DNA from 4 places in the Paenibacillus sp. BR2-3 genome. Region 3 is predicted to be linked to each of the others. Evidence: a T-box and tRNA genes for the amino acid it is inferred to sense, from the RefSeq annotation. Region 3 holds a T-box; the other regions hold tRNA genes.
What was found. A T-box is a leader RNA that pairs with one kind of tRNA and senses whether it is charged. The one in region 3 lies ahead of leuS (leucine--tRNA ligase), so its partner is inferred to be a tRNA-Leu.

Region 1 (3,447 bases), 1.8 Mb from region 3:
GACTATGGAAATGGGACGGGAGTTTGCCGGGCGGTTTGCGGACAGCGGGATAACCCGTATTGTTACTGTTGAATCCTCGGGCATTGCCGTAGCATTTGCCACAGCTTACATTATGAATGTCCCGCTAGTCTTTGCACGCCGCAAAAAAACATTGCTCGCTGATCCCGATGCCTTGTGCGAACGGGTTCCTTCCTTTACAAAAGGAATTGTTACCGACCTTATGTTATCCCGTCAGTTTATCGACCCCAAAGATAAAATATTGTTCATCGACGATATTATAGCCAACGGTGATGCAGCACGCGGGCTGATCAAGATCATCCAGCGTTCCGGGGCAGAACTTGTCGGGTTAGGCGTAGTAGTAGAAAAGAGCTTTCAGGCAGGTGCACGTACAATCAGAGAACAGGGTATCCGGCTCGAATCACTGGTCCGTATTATGTCTCTAAGTGAAGGAACTATTGTATTCGGTGATTAAACGGTGACGAAAATGAGAATAAAGCCCATTTTTAAAACAACTGCTTTTCACCCTATGAATTTTCCTTTATAATGAATGTTAGACATAGGAGAGGAGGCGTCACAATGGGGAAAGAACCGGTGACAGAGCAATTTTTTATTGATAAACTAACCGAGGCCAAGGATCACTTCGAGCGTGCATTGGATTGTAAGCATACAGAGTTTGATGATCTTTATCCCTATATGATTGAACATCCTCAGTTTTTTTGGTACAAACGCTATGTAGCCTGGTCCGAATTGCTGACTATCAAAGGGCTATGTGAGGAGCTGTCCTACTCCTGGAGGGAGAAGTTTACAGCCAAGCAAGTGGAGTATCTTGAACAACGAGTGATGTCTGCTAAAGTTCTCGATTTTTGGTTCGAGAAGAATGAAGCGCTGATATAGGTGAACCGAACAAGAGAGGCAAGTGATCTCTTTCATTGCTTACATGAGACCCAATGATCAATCATTGTGGTCTTTTTTATGATTAGCAGCAAAATAAGAAGGAGGAGGTATGAGGGATGATTAGCGATGAACAATTGAATAACTACCGGATCTCGGGCGAGAAAATCCGCGTGGTGCGGGACGGATTGGAAAGCAATGATGTGAAGGGTATTGTCCTGGCCTGGGATGAAGCTCAGGTAATGATCCGCCGTCCAAACCGGAGGGTGGTAAAGCTGGACCGGAATTACCTCTTTCAGCCTTTTAATGAACCAAGACCAGATGTCCTTTCTTAAATAAAATAGCTCCCTGACCATTAACCACGGGCAGGGAGCTATTTCTGTCTTATAGTGGTGCTGATGTGACTAGATAGTCAGAGCCAACTGCTCCACATGTTCCTCGCGGGCGAGGATGGAGAATTCAGTCGCAAGACCGAGATAAGCGCGCATCCGCAGCATCATCTCCCGGCGAAAGCCTGGCCACAAAATATTGAGCTCACCTGCATATTCTCTGCAAGTATAAAGGGCCTCAACACCGTGCACATCCTGGCGGACCGTATTAATTCTCAGGCCATGCAAGGCAAGCTCTCGCTTGACCTCCTGCAGCATTAATGACGTCTTCTTGGCACCGCTGGATACCAGTTCCATATACAGCTGAGGTGTCTTGAACAGACCGCTCTTGCCAATTACCCGGCAATCACGTTCAAAGACTTTATGAATAAATGTTAGCAGCAAATAGCTTCTGACGAGGGACAGTTCTTCTTGGGTTATATCTTGTGCTATATCTGGAGTATTTATCTTAGTAGTCGCCATATAAATCACCTCATTTATAGGATGCGAACCTTTGTTCTTATTATACCTTGAAAGGGGTAATGAAAGCAAGAAATATACAGAAAATAAAGGGAAAATTAATAATCCGGAAAAGTATTGACGAATTTTTTTCGGCATGGTAAGATCTATCTTGTGGCCGCTAAAGCGAGTCATATAATATGCGGTCGTGGCGGAATTGGCAGACGCGCACGGTTCAGGTCCGTGTGGTAGCAATATCGTGGAGGTTCGAGTCCTCTCGACCGCATTATACTTTATCAACGAAACTCTTCTTAGGAAGGGTTTTTCTTTTTTTTAAGCTCGAACTTCTAAGTGTTAGGCAGTAGGCTTAGGGAAGAATAGCTAATGAAAGCGTGTTCGTATGTCCGTATGTCCGTATGTCCATGTGTATGATGACGTTTGTGCCGCTACAGAGGACAGGGACGATTTTTCATAAAACAGCGCTGCAATATTTCCAGTTTCAAAAAGGGACCCACACCAGAATCAGTGCTTTACCAAATGTTGCTCGCGGGAATACGCGGATTTGAGCCGTTGGGCGTACGCCATAGCCCTTGTTATCATGCTAACTATTGTCCCTCTATATTCCGGGGGAACCTGCTTTAAGGTGTATTTAGGGATTTTACAGGGAGTAAATCCCTCTAATCACGCTGGATGGGGTGAGTTAGCTGATTTAGAGGGAGTAAATCCCTCTAACCACGCCGGATAGGGTGAATTTGCTGATTTACAGGGAGCAATTCCCTCTAATCACGCCGGATGGGGTGAATTTGCTGATTTACAGGGAGCAATTCCCTCTAATCACGCCGGATGGGGTGAGTTAGCTGATTTAGAGGGAGTAAATCCCTCTAACCACGCCAGATAGGGTGAATTTGCTGATTTACAGGGAGTAATTCCCTCTAACCACGCCGGATAGGGTGAATTAGCTGATTTACAGGGAGTAATTCCCTCTAACCACGCCGGATAGGGTGAGTTAGCTGATTTAGAGGGAGTAATTCCCTCTAACCACGCCGGATAGGGTGAGTTAGCTGATTTAGAGGGAGTAATTCCCTCTAACCACGCCGGATGGGGTGAATTAGCTGATTTACAGGGAAAAATAGATTTCAAGTCGATAGTTATCATGAACGAAACCGACATCGCAATTTGTTTATACGTAGGTTGAAATTGGTGATCATGAGAGTGAACGCTCAGAATCCAAAATCAGAGCCACCAAACAAAAAGGAGTCGGTTTACTATGAATATGCCCATTAAATACGTAGGTTTAGACGTGTCCAAAGCGAAAATTGCTGTGGCGGTTGCGGACGAAGGACGACAGGAAGCCAGGTACTGGGGCAGCATTGTTCATACTAAAGAGGCTGTACACAAGCTCATGAGCAAGTTGCGAGACCAGAGTGAAGCCTTTCAATTAGAGGTCTGCTATGAGGCTGGACCTACCGGCTATATGCTGCATCGCTGGCTGCTGGAAGAGGGGATTTCCTGCACTAACTATGGCGGTCTTTCCTACAACGTACCGTCGCTGCAAGTAGGTTAGGAACAATTTCTCAAAAGTTCAAGTAATGCCTATTGCACAGGATCCCTCTCCGTCAAGAACTGATATTGGGGTTGAACCTCAAAAAGTTTGTGAAATCGGCGCTGTAACTTCACATACGCCCCTCCACAGAATCTAGTATAATGAATGTCAAGGGGAAAAAAGAAG
Region 2 (3,447 bases), 210 kb from region 3:
ACATCTTAATTGTTTACCTTTTTGACAGGGTAATTGAAAAATTCAGATTGGCGGATGAAAATAATCTATTACAAAAGCAAATGGATTATCAGGATAACAACTATGAAAAAACCGTAAATTCTTTTAAAAGTATTAAGCGGATTATTCATGATACAAATAAACAAGTGCTATATATTGGAAAATGCATCCAAGAAAATCGCTTGCAGGAAGCTAATCAGCATATCAATAAAATGCTTGATGTAATTAATACTTCTTACCAAAGTGTGGCTACTGGAAATTTAGTAATTGATGCTCTGGTCAGTAATGCACTTAATGTAGCGAATGACAATCGTATCACTATGAAGCACACGATCAATGTAATTGCCGAGGAAATCAAAATTGATCGGTATGATTTATGTATCCTAATTGGAAATATTCTAGATAATGCTATCGAAGCAACACAACTTATCCCTAAAATTGAAGACAAATTAATCGATTTACGCATTTTCTCCACCAATAATACTCTTTTTATTCATGTCATCAATTCGCGGCGAGATTCTATAGATCATGTACAGCGTACAAATAAAAAAAATCCTGATTTTCACGGGATCGGCTTAACCAATATTCAAAGAGTAGCTAAAAAATACGGGGGACATCTGAAAATAGAAACAAGAGCAAAACAATTTGAAACGATCATTATGCTCCCTTTAGGGTAACCTTCTCCGTAGCTTGCTTAAAATATACAATTAGATGACAGACGATATCGAAATCCTTTATGGAACTGTCAAAGCTAAGTGAACAGATCATTCCGAATGAAGGCGGTCAAGGGAATTATTTAATTACAAAACGAGTTCGAGGCAAAGATGTTGTACTAAGTCCTGTCTTTTTCTCTGAAAACGCTGATATATACGCTGACTTGGTTGCTAAATCTGGTGCAACGAGTATCCAAAGACTCCTTAAATTAATTGAAGGGTTTCAGGGAGTACCTCTGCATATCATTGAAACTCACAAGGAAATTAATGGTACAAAGTTAAAGGATGATGAAATAGTCTTATTAAAGAGACTAGCATCTGATGGCGCTGTTAAACCACCATCTGTCTCTGATAATATTTAAGTATTGAGATATATTACTTACAGTATAGCTTTTTTCCAAGTTTACACTCCTCTACTAAGATCAATTACCAATACTCTTATAGTTTGTTCCAATGTTTATGATCAATATGCTATTCAAATTTTTTCTTCACGAATAATTTTTTGTCCCTACTCGAATTCAGCAAATTGAGTATATTTCATTGTTCAGTAATAAGAAGAATGATTATGCCTAAATGTTATGCATAGTCATTCTTCTTAGATTTAAATAGTTTATTCAATTAATTTTTCCCAATCTCAATTTCAACAAGTCCCACTAATTCTGAAGCCTTCATATTCAAAGCGCTGGCAAGAGAGAGCAAAGAATTTAATGTAGGTTGATGAATGCCACGTTCCAGCATAGATATGTACGTTCGGTCAAGATTACTTTGGAATGCCAAATTTTCTTGACTCATCTTTTGTTTTCTGCGAATTGTTCTTAAAACCTGCCCGAATACTTCTTCTGATTTCAAGATATACCTCTTTTTAAATTCATTATCTAGTTGCATTCAACATCATATCCACGTAGTATACTCTACAAAACGTCATTATTTTATGATACGATTCATTTAAGAAAATATGTTACTCTCCCAAGTACCACCTTAAGGCAATATACATAGACATCAGGAATCTTTTCTCATTTATATTTGGATACTTGCAATCTCTTAGATAAGCATAATAAATATCACAAAAAACTGCAGAAAGGATGGAGAGAAATGAGGAGCCTTTTAGAACAGCTATATCTTAGCAATCTTTGTCCCGATGAAAAAGTTATATCCAGTGATCCGCAATACCGTGAGCTAAGTCGAAAAACATCTGAAACAATAGAGGCTTGGAAGAAACAGCATTCCGAAAAGGAGTTTAATGAGCTTGAAACACTGCTGGACTTATATGCTCAAACGCATGGAATGGAGTTGCCTCATCCTTTACATATGGTTTTCGCCTTGGGCAGGCATCATGGTCGAGGCGTTAACTGGAAAAGATGAGCTTGCCCACAAGCTGGGTGCCTTTCCCGACAAAACTTCGTTGTAGGAATCTCTTGTGTAACGCCATAAAAAAACCTCCTTTGCCTCTACCTGTTTTTAGAAAACAGATAGCACAAAAGAGGATATTTCGCAGAAATCCTGTGCGTCTGCAGCACCCTTTTGAAGCACACAGGATTCCCATTTTTAAAAACCATAAATAAAAAACCTTGATTTCTCAAGGTTTCTTCTGGTATGCCGAGGACGGGGGTCGAACCCGTACGGTACTCACGTACCGCAGGATTTTAAGTCCTGTGCGTCTGCCTGTTCCGCCACCCCGGCATGAAGTGCGCGTTGTAACGCGACAAGAAATATAATATCACGTATTCCGGAAAGACGCAATCCTCTTTTAATCCAGAATATTATTTTTTATCGGAAGACATAGCAAATAACCCGCTTTAGCCGAAGCCGCTACGGGTCATTTACGCCTGAATTAACGGTGCTCTTTGGTTCTGCTTCTCATGCCGGCCAGACCGAGAAGACCGAGCAAACCAAGCCAGCCCCAGTCAACATCATTATCCCTGTCAGCATTTGTGGTAGCTGTTGCCCGGTAGTTCCCGTTACGGTTGTTATTGGACAAAGGGGACACCGTGTTATTATTATTTCTGTCCATGTTACGAATCGGATTGGTCATACGGTTACCCGTACCCATAGTTCCCAAGCCACCATTGGTGGTGGTACCGTTTCTTCCCGGTGTGGTACCGTCCAGGTCAGTCGTCCCGGATGCAGTTGACGCATAGCTGGCCCCAACCAGACTCATTGATAAAACAGTACCGCATACAAGGCTTGTTATCAGCTTGTTCAAGATGTTATGCCTCCTTTTGTTGTTATCGCTGATAATTTCCCCATATGCATCCTCATTTATTCAAGAAAACAATATCTACCGTCTTACTTCCGGGATCATAGGTTACCGTTGCTCCAAGCGCTTCCGCCAGAATCCTCACAGGTACATAAGTGATACCTTCATCAACAACACCTTCGGTCAATTTTTGGCCGTTCAATGTTATCGTAACTTTAAGATCTTTATTCCCTTTGTCGTCGCCTCCGCTCAAGCGGCTTAAGACTTCATTGATCTGCTGGGCAGAAGGATGTTTGCCTGCCCGGAGCTCATCAATTGACAGACCGAATGTCATCTGTAAATGGGGGTAGTCTTTGAAAGACGTCCAGTCGCCGCCCCACTCGAAGCCCAGCTTCTTGGCCTCTTCCACCACTTCGCTCCAGTCCGCTGTCTTGTCCTTCTCCCCGTCCCTGTTTATATCCCAGGAAACCGCGTTTCCATCCGGCAGCAGCAGCGCAAAATCGACAGCCAGGCCGTAAT
Region 3 (3,447 bases):
CCGTGGAAGCACATCTTGTTTGTAAGCATCATTCGTGAAGATCATCAATTGGCTGATCGCTGTATTGAAGCGCAGATTCTCGAAGTCCTCCGTTACTTTTTTGAGTGTTTTATGCCAGGTGCGTTTGAATTCGTCGCTGCCGCCAGTCTCTGTGATCTTGGCATTCAGACTGCCGTCCTCATTCACGAACAGACGCCATACACGGGACAAGAAACGGTGAACCCCTTCGGTTCCGTTAGCACTCCATGGCTTGGTGGCTTCCAAAGGCCCCATGAACATTTCATAAACACGCAGGGTATCCGCACCATACTCACCGACGATTTCATCAGGATTGATGACATTCCCGCGGGATTTACTCATTTTCTCATTGTTGGTACCGAGAATCATGCCTTGATTGATCAATTTATAGAACGGCTCCTTGGTATCGACCACTCCGAGATCGTACAGCACCTTGTGCCAGAAACGGGCATACAGCAGGTGAAGCACAGCATGCTCTGCTCCGCCGATGTACAGATCTACCGGCAGCCATTCCTTTTGCTTGTCAGGAGCACACAGCTCGCGGTCATTGAGCGGATCAATGAATCGCAGGTAGTACCAGCAGCTGCCTGCCCATTGCGGCATGGTATTTGTCTCGCGGCGGGCTTTCATACCGGTTTCCGGATCGATGGTTTCCACCCATTCCGTTACATTCGCCAGCGGTGATTCCCCTGTTCCTGAAGGTTTGATCTGATCAACGTCAGGCAGCAGCAGTGGAAGCTGATCCTCCGGCACTGTTTTCATAGAACCGTCTTCGAGGTGCAGGATTGGGATCGGTTCACCCCAGTAGCGCTGACGGCTGAACAACCAATCACGCAAACGGTAGGTAATCTTGCCTTTACCGCTTCCCTTCTCTTCCAGCCAGGAGATCATTTTCGCTATCGCTTCAGCATTCTCCAGTCCATCAAGGAACCCGGAATTTACGTGCGGGCCATCCCCTGCATAGGCCTCTTCCTCAATATTTCCGCCCTGTACGACTTCCAGAATCTCCAGGCCGAACTGCTTTGCAAATTCCCAGTCGCGTGTGTCGTGACCCGGAACAGCCATAATAGCTCCCGTTCCGTATCCGGCCAGCACATAATCCGCGATCCAGATCGGCACTTGGGCTCCATTTACCGGATTGATTGCATAAGCGCCTGTGAACACGCCTGTTTTGTCTTTTGCAAGGTCCGTGCGCTCCAGATCACTCTTATGTGAAGCCTTCTCCCGATACTCCACTACGGCTGTACGCTGACTTTCCGTTGTAATCATTTCAACCAGCTCATGCTCCGGCGCCAGTACGCAATAGCTCGCTCCGAATAATGTATCCGGACGTGTCGTAAATACGGTCAGGCTCTCTTCGTGCCCATCAATCGTAAAGGTTACTTCCGCTCCCTTGGACTTGCCGATCCAGTTGCGCTGCATATCCTTGATGCTCTCGGACCAATCCAGCTCCTCCAAATCCTCAAGCAGCCGCTCGGCATACTCCGTAATTCTCAGAATCCACTGGCGCATCGGCTTGCGGACCACGGGATGTCCCCCGCGCTCGCTTTTCCCGTCAATAACCTCTTCATTGGCAAGCACGGTGCCCAGCGCCGGACACCAGTTGACCGGCACTTCCGCTACATAAGCCAGACCACGATTGTAGAGCTGAATAAAAATCCACTGGGTCCATTTATAATAAGCAGGGTCTGTTGTGCTAATCTCGCGGTCCCAATCGTAAGAGAAGCCCAGCGATTTAATCTGACGGCGGAAATTATCAATATTCTTAAAAGTAATTTCACGCGGGTGTTGGCCTGTGTCCAGCGCATGCTGCTCTGCCGGCAATCCGAACGCGTCCCATCCCATCGGATGCAGCACATTATACCCTCTCATCCGCTTGTAGCGGGAGACAATGTCGGTAGCCGTGTAACCTTCCGGATGGCCTACATGCAGCCCTGCGCCCGAAGGATATGGAAACATATCCAGCGCATAAAATTTCGGTTTTCCCGGATCTTCGCCCGTTTTGAAGGTTTTGTTCTCTTCCCAGTACTGCTGCCATTTCGGCTCAAGGGTCTGTGCCCGGTAGCCTGGAACGGCCGTTTTATTGGCTTTGTTGTCGCTCATCATAAGCTCCTCCTTGGAGTGTTGCTATTAAGTTCAAACCGCGATGCTGCTTCTTAATAAAAAAACCTCCCATCCCTAGCGTAAACGCTAGGGACGAGAGGTTTGAATTCCCGTGGTACCACCCTAGTTAGCGGCTGAATATGCTTTATTCTGCCACTCACTTTGCACCCTTTAACGGGGGTGAGGCGACGGCGGTTCATTCTCGCAGAAATCCGTTAAATCAGAAACGGCTCTGCTGGAATTTGCGCCATGACTCCGAGGTGAGTTCATTCCGTTCCGCCAACCGGCTCGCACCTTGCGCCGGCTCTCTGTACTGACGATGCCCGAAATTAATGCTCCTCATCAACGACAAATATGTTCACGATTCGAATCGTAATATTCCACAACATTATATACAAAAGCTGCTGCTCCAGTCAATGTGTTATTCGCTCACTACACTATACGGGCTTTCTTTTCATATAATAGGCCACAAAGTGCTGAAGGACCACTTTTCCCGCCGCAAAAAAAGGCACGGCCAGAATAAGCCCGATCATTCCGGCAACCTCGCCACCCACGAGCAGCGCAAAAATAATAAGCAGGGGATGCAGATGAAGCTTACGCCCCACTACCTGAGGAGATATAACATTACTCTCCAGCATTTGGCACAGCGTATTCACAACCGCGACCAGTAGTACCAGACGAAGAGAGATCGTCGAGGCCATCACTATCGCCGGGGCCGCGCCCAGAAAAGGACCCATGTAGGGCACAATATTGAACATGGCTACAACACTGGCAAACAGCAAGGCATATGGCATACCGATTAATGCATATCCAATATAAGCAAGGACCCCGATAATAATACAGACCAAAAACTGTCCGCGAATGTAATTACCGAGCGCGTCGTCGATGTCTTTTAACATAGTAACAATGGATTTACGCCGGGAGCGGGGCAGACAGGACACAACCGTCCGTTCAAACACCTCAAAATCCTTCAAAATGTAAAATACCAGAAAAGGTATGATGAACGCGTTAAACAACAGGTTGATCGTAGACCCGATATTGTCAAGAAAATGAGATATGCCGGTAGCAAGACGGTTTTCCAGCTGAAAAAACCAGTTATTCATGCCCATTTCAACGCCGGGCGGGATCAATCGCGAGTCCATATTGCGCATCAGGCCTTGTGCCCGCAGCGTCATCTCCGGCAAATGTTCATTCAATTCCTCAAGCTGCTCAATAAACATCGGAAACAGATTGATGGTAATCACAGCGATCGTAGTCAGGAAAACAGCGTATATGAGAAGTACGGCGATACTGCGCGGCATTTTGCGGGCGGCCAGCATACTTACA
Region 4 (3,447 bases), 1.9 Mb from region 3:
TGATATTGAGTTTACGCAGTATTTTCCGCAATTCCTTCGCTGTATGGGAGTCGATTTTTTGTGGGAGCATGAGAAGTCCCTCGCTCTCATTTTTAGGATTGTTATAACACATTTTTCGAACTTTTCGTTGGTGACACCAGAACTTGGGCTCCATTTCAGTTTATATAAGTTGAACTTATGAATTTTCTAAAATGGATTTACTCGCTAACTACAGTGAATGTTGGACTTCCGGCCGCTGCCCATCTCCAGATTTCTTGATGTGTACCGCTGTCTGCGGTTGAAATCCTGAGACAGCCTTATTCTTTCGTAGCGAGCTTTCCTGCGGAAAGCTTTCGGGCGGTCGCTATCGCTCCTCCAGTTCCAATATTCCCCTTCGTGACTTCTGCCTTTTTACCTGAAGCGGTGTAAATCCGGAGACCCATGCGACCGCTGCCGCTTTTCGGCAATCGTTCCGTCCTCTCTGCTCGGTTCAGCGTAACCCTTCAGGTCCATCTCAAGCTTTGCTCTTTGGTTTACTGGCCTTGCCTTGGCGTATGAGCATTAGCAGGAAAAACTCCCTTTAATTCAGGCATTAAACCGTTTTGAAGATAATTAAAGGGAAATTATACTTCTAAATCCGGCCATAATGAGGCGAACACTCACATTAGAGGGAGAAAATCCCGTTAATTCATTTCGTGGGAGTGTTACGTCTCCATTAAGAGGAGAAATTCCCGTTATTTAATAACGCGCCAACACAGCGGAGGGCCCTACGGGATTCTGGAGATACGATAGTTTTCACCTATAACAGCGTCGGAGGACCGCTCCGAACCCTTAGTCGCTTGATTCACGATCGGTCAACCGCTGATTTTGGTTTTGAGCCGGTATTCTTTAGTTCAACTTATATAGATACTTCTTTTTAATCCTTCCATCATGTTAGCGTTTCCTCGGTGTAGCCCCGGCACGTTGTTTTGCCGCGCTACAACAGCTTTAGACTCGAGGATGCGAGGTCCTGAAATGGCCTGTTCTTAGCCTGGGATTTCGCATCCACCCGGTATCGAACCGGACCGCATTGCATACTGACGATAGGATGGTGACCGTCCTTGCGCACAAAGGTGGCCGTCAAATCCCAATACGTATTTGGAGCGGGCCTGGCTCAATACCTGTTAAAAGCTAAAGGCTGAAATATGGTGGCACACATCTACAATGATTTGACCATATTCACTGATAGCAGCCAGCATATCCTCCCGCCCATGAATGGATTGCAGCATGGCTACATCCAGACATCCGGTAATTATTCCTGCCTCCGCCTAACTGTCCAAGTAAAACGCAAAAATAAAAACCCTTCCTAAGAAGAGTTTTGTTTGAAAGTATGGTGCGGTCAAGAGGACTCGAACCTCCACAATGTTTCCATTACTGGCACCTGAAGCCAGCGCGTCTGCCAATTCCGCCATGACCGCGAATTATGTATGGGGTGATTCAATCACCGTATTTAAGAATATATACTCTTTCTGAACATAATGCAAGCTTTATATTTGCTCTAATTAGTTTCCCGGTTTATCCACCTAAACTCTATGGAATTTACATAAGCTCCGATTTCCAAAAATATGCCTTCAATCATATCTGGCTTGCCCCTGGAATTGGGTTTGCGCTTATATCCGCCTGTAATACCGCTTGGTCTGTCTTATCCGCATCTATCCGGCAGGAGACGGTTCCGCCTGAATTACTAGGGAGAGTCTTAAGCTTTTCAAGAGTGCTGACAAGGGCCGCTCCCAATCTATGCTGTTTCAGAGGACACTGGGTGACGGATTACCGGAGAATCCGGGTGGTAGCTGACTATAACCGGTAACCCGCTTGCGATAAATAGTTGTAAACCATGCAGCTATAATCCTTGATTTAGCCCAAAATTGCAGCTTAATTGTATTCTGTACACTTATTTCTCCAAGTTTCCACCTAACTTGCCCGAACACGGTTTCTTAGTTGCACCAAGTACAATTAAAGCAAAAACGGATCGTTCCTGGCTTGAAATAATTGTACAAAGTACAATTAGACCGCAGCACGACGCGCATATTCTTTATTCTCTCGTCCTTTATTCTCTCGTTCTTTATTCTCCCGTACTTTTCTCACCCGCAGTTCCTCTACTCATCACCTATATACCGGTCTTTCCCGGCGCCAAGTCCAACGAGCAGCAGCACGACGCTATCACCAGACCAAAAGCAAAGCCGCCTGCAATACCGATAAAGATCGCCCATACCGCGATCCACGAGCTGCTGCCCAGCCACACTCCTCCAATGCCGATAATAAACAGAACGAAAGTGACCATAACCAAGCTGCCCTGGTTTTTCAAACGCCCCGCCCACAAAGGTGAGCGCCACATGTTTCTGGCGGAAGGAGCGCTCCTGCTCCCCGTTCCCGGAACCTAAATTACTCATCTGCGGAATCCAGAACAAGGTTGCTAGGCGGTGAGCATGAACCACATAGCCAGTGTCCCCCTCCAACCGAAGCCAGAGTGATCAGCCAGCGGTATACTGATCCCCGAGGCCACTGCTGCGCATAAATTCATCGATACGGTATAAACACCCGTCATTAATCCGATTTGATGAGGGAACTTCCCTTTGATCAAACCCGGAAGAAGCACATTACAAACCGCAATCGAAACTCCCAGCATAGCCGTACCGGTGAACAGCAGACCCGCCCCGGACGCCGAACGCACCAGAATACCGACAGCCAGCAGCAGCATGGAGAATAACAATACATTAGCCATCCCAAAACGGCGGGCAAGCTTCGGCGCAAATGGAGCACGCAAAGCCGCCGCGATAAAAATAATCTCCATTACGAGGATCCAGCGGTTATTTTTGGAGCGGGACCTGTCTCTATGTTGTATCTTTCAATTCCTGTTGCCTAGCCTCCATATGTGTTCTCCCCCATGCAAATTAAACCGGCAAGCGCAGAGCTTGCCAGAAGCATTGCAGATTCTATACTATTTATTGTTAATAAGGAGCTGTTCCGAAAGTCCTTTTAGGATCACTTCTGGAACAGCTCCTTTGGTTTGAATCGATGAGACGACCTACATTACCCTACGCTATGCCGCCACAGGACTGGCTATTTATTCGCAATATGAACCTTCAGTTGCTTACCCTTAATCGTCGTGTTCTTCATGGCTTCGAGCACCAGCGAACCTTTACCGTTCAATATATCCACATACGATATGTTATCCTGAATCGTGATAATCCCGATATCTTCCGCCGAGATCCCTTCGAGCTTGGCAATGGTGCCGACAAAATCCACAGCCCTAAGCTTCTTTTTTTTGCCGCCATTGAAGTACAGCTTCATGATTTCTTTGTTAAGGCCTTCACTCTTGTCCTTTTTACGGATGGGTTGTATATTGATCTTTTGCTCAAAAGCCTCTTTAGCATAGGCAACCGCATCCTCCGAAGGAGCCTTCATTACAGGAATATTGAAGCCAATATA

Region 1: it has a tRNA-Leu gene. The T-box ahead of leuS (leucine--tRNA ligase) is inferred to sense a tRNA for this amino acid. The anticodon was not compared.
Region 2: it has a tRNA-Leu gene. The T-box ahead of leuS (leucine--tRNA ligase) is inferred to sense a tRNA for this amino acid. The anticodon was not compared.
Region 4: it has a tRNA-Leu gene. The T-box ahead of leuS (leucine--tRNA ligase) is inferred to sense a tRNA for this amino acid. The anticodon was not compared.

What each region holds. Positions count from the first base shown of each region.
Region 1 covers NZ_CP126311.1:3,608,440-3,611,886, reverse strand. Annotated here, with positions in the region: gene PaeBR_RS17360 (xanthine phosphoribosyltransferase) at 1-472, shown strand, start outside; gene PaeBR_RS17355 (hypothetical protein) at 577-894, shown strand; gene PaeBR_RS17350 (hypothetical protein) at 1,011-1,226, shown strand; gene PaeBR_RS17345 (hypothetical protein) at 1,296-1,742, opposite strand; tRNA gene PaeBR_RS17340 (tRNA-Leu) at 1,921-2,004, shown strand; gene PaeBR_RS17335 (hypothetical protein) at 2,986-3,282, shown strand.
Region 2 covers NZ_CP126311.1:1,991,198-1,994,644, reverse strand. Annotated here, with positions in the region: gene PaeBR_RS09410 (sensor histidine kinase) at 1-695, shown strand, start outside; gene PaeBR_RS09405 (hypothetical protein) at 755-1,093, shown strand; gene PaeBR_RS09400 (helix-turn-helix domain-containing protein) at 1,350-1,580, opposite strand; gene PaeBR_RS09395 (DUF6809 family protein) at 1,824-2,093, shown strand; tRNA gene PaeBR_RS09390 (tRNA-Leu) at 2,326-2,411, opposite strand; gene PaeBR_RS09385 (WGxxGxxG family protein) at 2,563-2,934, opposite strand; gene PaeBR_RS09380 (M15 family metallopeptidase) at 2,987-3,447, opposite strand, start outside.
Region 3 covers NZ_CP126311.1:1,776,772-1,780,218, reverse strand. Annotated here, with positions in the region: gene leuS (leucine--tRNA ligase) at 1-2,121, opposite strand, end outside; T-box leader at 2,208-2,476, opposite strand; gene PaeBR_RS08415 (AI-2E family transporter) at 2,559-3,447, opposite strand, start outside.
Region 4 covers NZ_CP126311.1:3,693,113-3,696,559, forward strand. Annotated here, with positions in the region: gene PaeBR_RS17790 (hypothetical protein) at 1-70, opposite strand, end outside; gene PaeBR_RS17795 (hypothetical protein) at 297-446, opposite strand; tRNA gene PaeBR_RS17800 (tRNA-Leu) at 1,350-1,436, opposite strand; gene PaeBR_RS17805 (hypothetical protein) at 2,115-2,453, opposite strand; gene PaeBR_RS17810 (hypothetical protein) at 2,432-2,809, opposite strand; gene PaeBR_RS17815 (DEAD/DEAH box helicase) at 3,079-3,447, opposite strand, start outside.